Regions from separate parts of the Bacillus sp. PK3-037 genome, predicted to be linked through region 2. Evidence: a T-box and tRNA genes for the amino acid it is inferred to sense, from the RefSeq annotation. Region 2 holds a T-box; the other holds one or more tRNA genes.

Region 1 (3,407 bases), 590 kb from region 2:
TCAGCCGCCTGCAAAAATGCGTTGGGACCGCCTGCCATTAATCCGATTACCTGATCAGGACTGACGCTGTAGGTCGGAGGACATTCAACTGCGTCCATCACACCGAGTCGGCCGCTAGTGCCTGCACCTGCGTAAATGAGCCGTCCGCCATTTTGAAAGGATTCATACGCGCATTCGACGGCTGCTTCTATATCGGGAAGGACACGCTGAACGGCGGCAGCGACTTTGATATCTTCATTGTTAATCATTTTTAAGATATCGAGGGTGTTTGCTTTGTGTATTTCCGATGTTTGGCTATTGCGTGATTCCGTGGTAAGGCTGTGAAGATTCAATTGTTCTGACATGAGGAAGCCCCCTGTGTAAAAATATATCTTAATATTCAGTATATTCATTTCTGTCATGATATTTCAACTATCATTTTTAATTTTTGAAACTTTATTTCAAAAGAGGCTATAGGAAATAATGAAGTATCAGCTGTTCGCCAAGCGGCCCGATTTTTCGGCGCCCTTTATCAAGAAATCCTGTTTTCATATATAGCTGCTTTGCACGGGTGTTCAGGTGATTGACGGCTAAAATGATTTCATCGCACCATGGGAAATACCCTTTAACAAAAGAGGGAAGCTGAAGCATGGCTTTTTTCGCATAGCCTTGTCCGTGGTGGGCAGAGTTTAATGATAAGGAACTGAGCAATAAAGCAAATGGATTGTTGGAATAGGGAGCAATGGTTTCTTTTGACGTATGCAGAATGAAAAAGCCTATTGGCAGATCACCTTTTAAGATGACAACCGGATAGCGCTCCTGAATGCTTAGGGCCTGGGTCAGCACCTCTTTTGGGAGAGCGGTAAAGCGTTTGTCATCATTGTGTAAAGTAAATGCGTGAAGCTCCGGCAAATGCTCAGGCTTATAGAAGGATAAAGAGATATCTTGCGTCATGATGAGCCTCCTTATAATATGTCGTCTAACTGGTTTTCAGAAATTACACGGTACCCTGCTTGTTTTAATAGCGCGGCGGTTACTCCGTTTCCAGCGATTTTTTTGCCTGAAAATGAGCCATTATAGATGAAATTGCTTCCGCATGATGGGCTGTTTTCTTTCAATATGACGGCAGAGGCGTTGATTTCTTTTGCATAGGCCAATGTTTGGGCCGCGCCCTTCATATATAAATCTGTTACATCTTCTCCTGAAGACGTTATGATTTTCGCGGCTCCATTAAGAACATCCTCACCAGTGCCTCCGATGATTTCTGCTGGTTCCCGGGGAGTGGAGAACCCGCCGAGAAGCTCAGGGCAAGCCATCACTGCTTGTTTTTCTTCAATCAGTTTTCGGATTTTCTCTGATGCGGCATGCGAACCGTTGTATCTGCATTCAATACCGCCGAGGCAAGAGCTGACTAGTATCATATTGGTATCTCCTCTCTTAATTCGATCTATATCTATCTTAAAATAAATGATAAATGGTAGGAGGCTTTTTCAGTTAAAAAAGGGGTAAAAAAGTTTGAAAATAAAAAATTTAAATTTCCTCTTTACAAAAGGGGGGTAACCTGTATATAATAACTTTTGTCAGCTCGACGAGAACACAAACGGCCCGTTGGTCAAGCGGTTAAGACACCGCCCTTTCACGGCGGTAACACGGGTTCGAATCCCGTACGGGTCACCATTTGGAGGATTAGCTCAGCTGGGAGAGCATCTGCCTTACAAGCAGAGGGTCGGCGGTTCGAGCCCGTCATCCTCCACCATCTTGCCGGTGTAGCTCAATTGGTAGAGCAACTGACTTGTAATCAGTAGGTTGGGGGTTCAAGTCCTCTTGCCGGCACTGTTTTTCTTAAAAATATGGAGGGGTAGCGAAGTGGCTAAACGCGGCGGACTGTAAATCCGCTCCCTCAGGGTTCGGCAGTTCGAATCTGCCCCCCTCCACCATCATTGGGCTATAGCCAAGCGGTAAGGCAACGGACTTTGACTCCGTCATGCGTTGGTTCGAATCCAGCTAGCCCAGTCACAGACACCTTTGATCAAAAGGTGTCTTTTTTCTTTTTGAAAAATCATTCCAATTTCTAACTGTTCAGTCTGTATAATAATTTTAAAAATATGTTAAGGTAGTTTATTCACAAATTGCCATCTACACCCTGCCAAAAATTTGTTAAACTTATTTTATAAAAAAATTGAAACCTTTAGAAACGAAGCTCGTATACATACAGACCGGTGAAGGCAGAGGTTAGATAAATATGGAAATGATGATTAAAAAGAGAATTAAGCAAGTCAAAAAAGGCGATCAAAATGCATTTGCGGACATCGTAGATATTTACAAGGATAAAATTTATCAGCTTTGCTACCGTATGCTTGGCAATGTGCATGAGGCGGAAGATATCGCACAAGAGGCTTTCATCAGAGCGTACGTCAATATCGACAGTTTTGATATCAACCGGAAATTTTCAACTTGGCTTTATCGAATTGCGACCAACTTGACCATTGACCGCATTCGCAAAAAGAAGCCGGATTATTACCTCGATGCAGAAGTGGCGGGTACAGAAGGCTTGACGATGTATTCCCAAATCGCCGCAGATGGAGTGTTGCCTGAAGATGCAGTCGTATCGCTGGAGCTTTCACACACGATTCAGCGGAAAATATTAAAGCTTCCTGACAAATACAGAACTGTCATTGTATTAAAGTATATTGATGAACTCTCATTAATTGAAATCGGCGAGATTCTGAACATTCCTGTGGGGACTGTAAAAACGCGGATTCACAGAGGCAGAGAGGCTCTTAGAAAACAATTAAGGGATCTTTAAGTGGGGTGATGAAATGAGCTGTCCTGAACAAATTGTGCAGCTTATGCATATGCATCTTGATGGAGATATCCTTCCGAAAGATGAACAAGTATTAAAAGAACATCTGGAGGCATGCGAGGAATGCAGAAAGCATTTTTATGAGATGGAAAAATCCATTGCGCTCGTCCGGAGCACATCGCATGTCGAAGCCCCCGCCGATTTTACCGCTAACGTCATGGCAAAATTGCCTAAGGAGAAGAAAAGAGCTTCTGTGAAAAGATGGTTCAGATCCCATCCGGTTATCGCGGCTGCTGCGGTATTCATCATTTTGATGGGCGGCGGATTGTTAAACAGCTGGCACAATGACCACAACTTCAGCGTGTCGAAGCAGCCGAATCTGGTCGTGCAAAACAACACTGTGATCGTGCCAGAAGGTGAGACGGTCAAAGGTGATGTCACCGTCAAAAACGGCAAGCTGATTATTAAAGGGAAAATAGACGGGGATGTAACCGTTGTAAACGGAGAAAAGTATATGGCCTCTGCTGGACAAGTCACCGGTCAAATTGAGGAGATTAATCAATTATTCGACTGGACATGGTATAAAATGAAGTCTGCGGGGAAAAGTGTATTCAATGCATTAGAC
Region 2 (3,407 bases):
ATGTTTATGCTGAGTCTATTTTTGCAGGAAGCAAGAGGCGCAAGTTCCTTTTTAGCGGGCGTCGAACTATTGCCGATGATGGCTGTCTTTGTGGTAGGAAATCTGCTGTTTGCCCGGCTGGCGAACCGTTTTGAAGCGGGGCTTCTTATGTTTGTTTCAATGGCTGTCAGCTGCATCATGGCATTGCTGTTATTTGTCATGGTTTCTCCGGATTTGCCTTACTGGCAGCTTGCGGTTCTGACTTCTGTCATGAATCTTGGTGTCGGCATTACGGTTCCTGCCATGACGGCTGTGATGATGAAGACAGCGGGACAGGAGCATGCCAATATCGCAGGAGCAGCTTTAAATGCCAACCGGCAAATCGGGGCATTGGTTGGCGTAGCGGTTTCCGGAGTGGTCATTCATCTGTCCGCCACTTGGTACGCCGGAGCTGGGTTTACGTTTTTGATGATGGGCGCGGCATACAGTCTTGCCGCATTCTTTGTGTGGCGGTTTCTGACTTTTCATAAAGAAACGTCCGCTTCTGCATCATCTTAAAATCGTCCATTGTTTTTTCAAGAAACATATAGTAAGATATATGAAATTATTCAAACAGGCACTGATAAGGACACGAGATGCTTTTTACGGTTTCCAGAGAGGGAAGGATCAGCTGAAACCTTCCTAACGCAGAGAAAGCAGCTTACCGCCTTTGAGCCGTATCGGGGAAATTAAGTATCTGATACCGTCATGCTGCGTTACAGCACCGAGCCGACGAACATGTATGTTTGTTGGGAATTTGGGTGGAACCACGAATTTTAACACATTCGTCCCTTGCGAGGGATGGATGTGTTTTTTTATATGAGTCAATAAATGCGATGAAAAGGACATGAATGATATTTACGGTTTTCAGAGAGGGAAGGAAAGGTGCGAGCTTCCCAGCTTAGGAATATCATTTACCGCCTTGGAGCAGCGTTGGGGAACAATCAGTATCCAATGCCGTTTATGCTGCGTTACAGCACCGAGCCGATGAACATGAAAGTTCGTTGGGAACTTGGGTGGAACCACGGGTTAATCACACACACTCGTCCCTTATAGAGGGACGGGTGTGTCTTTTTATATACATATAGAAATGCGATGAAAAGGACATGAATGATATTTACGGTTTTCAGAGAGGGAAGGAAAGGTGCGAGCTTCCCAGCTTAGGAATATCATTTACCGCCTTGGAGCAGCATTGGGGAACAATCAGTATCCAATGCCGTTTATGCTGCGTTACAGCACCGAGCCGATGAACATGAAAGTTCGTTGGGAACTTGGGTGGAACCACGGGTTAATCACACACTCGTCCCTTACAGAGGGACGGGTGTGTTTTTTTATATACCACAATGAATAAGGAGTGTTTGAAATGAGTAAACATGTAAGTATTCAGCTTCCGGACGGACAGGTAAAGGAATATCCGAAAGGCACTACAGTCAAAGAGGCGGCTGCGTCCATCAGCTCCAGTTTGGAAAAGAAAGCAGCAGCGGGACAGGTTAATGGCCGGCTCGTTGATGTCAGCTTCAAGCTGGAGGAAGATGCTGAGCTTTCAATTATCACACTGGATTCTCCAGAAGGCTTGCAGGTGCTTCGCCATACATCAGCGCATGTGCTGGCTCAGGCAGTGAAACGGCTGTACGGCGAAGCGTCCTTGGGAATAGGGCCTGTCATTGAAGACGGATTTTATTATGATATGAAGCTTGATCGGAGTCTGACTTCCGGAGATTTAGAGGCCATCGAAAAAGAGATGAAGCATATTATAAACGAAAATATGGATATCAAGCGAATAGAGGTTTCTTACGAGGAGGCTGAAGCGCTTTTTGCAGAAAAAGGCGAGCCGTTTAAGCTGGAAATTTTGAAAGACATTCCGCGCGGGGAAAGCATGACGCTGTATCAGCAGGGAGAATTTGTTGACCTGTGCCGCGGGTCGCATCTTCCTTCAACAGGAATGATCAAGGCGTTCAAATTAACACGGGTGTCGGGTGCTTATTGGCGAGGAGACAGCCAAAATGAAGTCCTTCAGCGGGTGTACGGTGTTTCGTTTCAAAAGAAAAAAGATTTGGATGCGCACCTGCATATGCTGGAAGAAGCAGCGAAACGGGATCACCGCAAGCTGGGAAAACAATTAGAGCTGTTTATGTTCTCGGAAGAAGCCCCGGGAATGCCGTTTTATTTGCCAAAAGGGCAGATTGTCCGCAATGAGCTGGAACGCTTTTCGCGTGAGCTGCAAACAAATGCCGGCTACGCTGAAGTCCGTACGCCGTTTATGATGAATCAGCGGTTATGGGAGCAGTCGGGGCACTGGGACCATTATCGCGACAATATGTATTTTTCGGAAGTAGATCATACTGCATTTGCAATGAAGCCGATGAATTGTCCCGGCCATATGCTCATCTTTAAAAACAGCCTGTATTCTTACCGGGATCTGCCGATTCGTATGGCGGAGTTCGGCCAGGTGCACCGCCATGAATACAGCGGTGCTCTGAACGGAATGCTCCGCGTCCAGACGTTCTGCCAGGATGACGCGCATATCTTTGTTCGGGAGGATCAAATCGAGAGTGAAATCAAAGAAGCCATTCGGCTGATTGACGAGGTATACCGCACATTCGGTTTCGAGTATACGGTTGAGCTTTCCACTCGTCCGGAGGATTCATCAGGTGAAGACAGCGTGTGGGAAATGTCTGAAAACGCCTTGAAACACGTCCTTGAGGATCTGGATCTTCCTTATGAAGTAAACGCAGGGGATGGAGCGTTTTACGGAGCGAAAATCGATTTTCATATTAAAGACGCTCTGAAGCGGAGCCACCAATGCGCCACAATCCAGCTTGATTTTCAAATGCCGGAAAAATTTGATTTAACATATATTAATGAGCACAATGAAAAGGTTCGTCCCGTCGTCATTCACAGAGCGGTATTCGGCTCAATTGACCGTTTCTTCGGCATTCTGATCGAGCATTTTGGCGGAGCTTTTCCAGTCTGGCTTGCGCCGGTGCAGGTCCAAATTATACCGGTTTCTCACGTTCATATGGACTACTGCGAAAAGGTGCAGTCTGAGCTAAAGCGGCTCGGGATAAGAGTCAATATTGATGAACGCAATGAAAAGCTTGGCTACAAAATCAGAGAATCACAAATGCAGAAAATCCCGTACATGCTGGTGCTAGGGGATCAGGAAGTGAATGAAAAGGCCGTAAACGTCCGTCAATTCGGACATCAGAAGAGTGAACAAGTTCCTTTTCAGGTATTTAAAGAGAATATTGTCAAACAGGTGAAAAATCGAAGCATGTAGGAGAAAAGTTGCGAATTCGCTGTTTGCTTTTTTGACTTTCCCTATCTGGTATCAGTAAAATAATAAGTAATCATATCGTTCGTATGTTATGAATGCATCTCGAAATGGG

The links. A T-box is a leader RNA that pairs with one kind of tRNA and senses whether it is charged. The one in region 2 lies ahead of thrS (threonine--tRNA ligase), so its partner is inferred to be a tRNA-Thr.
Region 1: it has a tRNA-Thr gene. The T-box ahead of thrS (threonine--tRNA ligase) is inferred to sense a tRNA for this amino acid. The anticodon was not compared.

The regions. Positions count from the first base shown of each region.
Region 1 covers NZ_CP096408.1:3,932,961-3,936,367, reverse strand. Annotated here, with positions in the region: gene murQ (N-acetylmuramic acid 6-phosphate etherase) at 1-344, opposite strand, end outside; gene M1D69_RS20195 (GNAT family N-acetyltransferase) at 451-933, opposite strand; gene M1D69_RS20190 (2-thiouracil desulfurase family protein) at 945-1,400, opposite strand; tRNA gene M1D69_RS20185 (tRNA-Glu) at 1,582-1,656, shown strand; tRNA gene M1D69_RS20180 (tRNA-Val) at 1,660-1,735, shown strand; tRNA gene M1D69_RS20175 (tRNA-Thr) at 1,740-1,812, shown strand; tRNA gene M1D69_RS20170 (tRNA-Tyr) at 1,832-1,916, shown strand; tRNA gene M1D69_RS20165 (tRNA-Gln) at 1,921-1,992, shown strand; gene sigW (RNA polymerase sigma factor SigW) at 2,222-2,785, shown strand; gene rsiW (anti-sigma-W factor RsiW) at 2,799-3,407, shown strand, end outside.
Region 2 covers NZ_CP096408.1:393,644-397,050, forward strand. Annotated here, with positions in the region: gene M1D69_RS02050 (MFS transporter) at 1-537, shown strand, start outside; T-box leader at 590-814, shown strand; T-box leader at 846-1,072, shown strand; T-box leader at 1,105-1,329, shown strand; gene thrS (threonine--tRNA ligase) at 1,382-3,298, shown strand.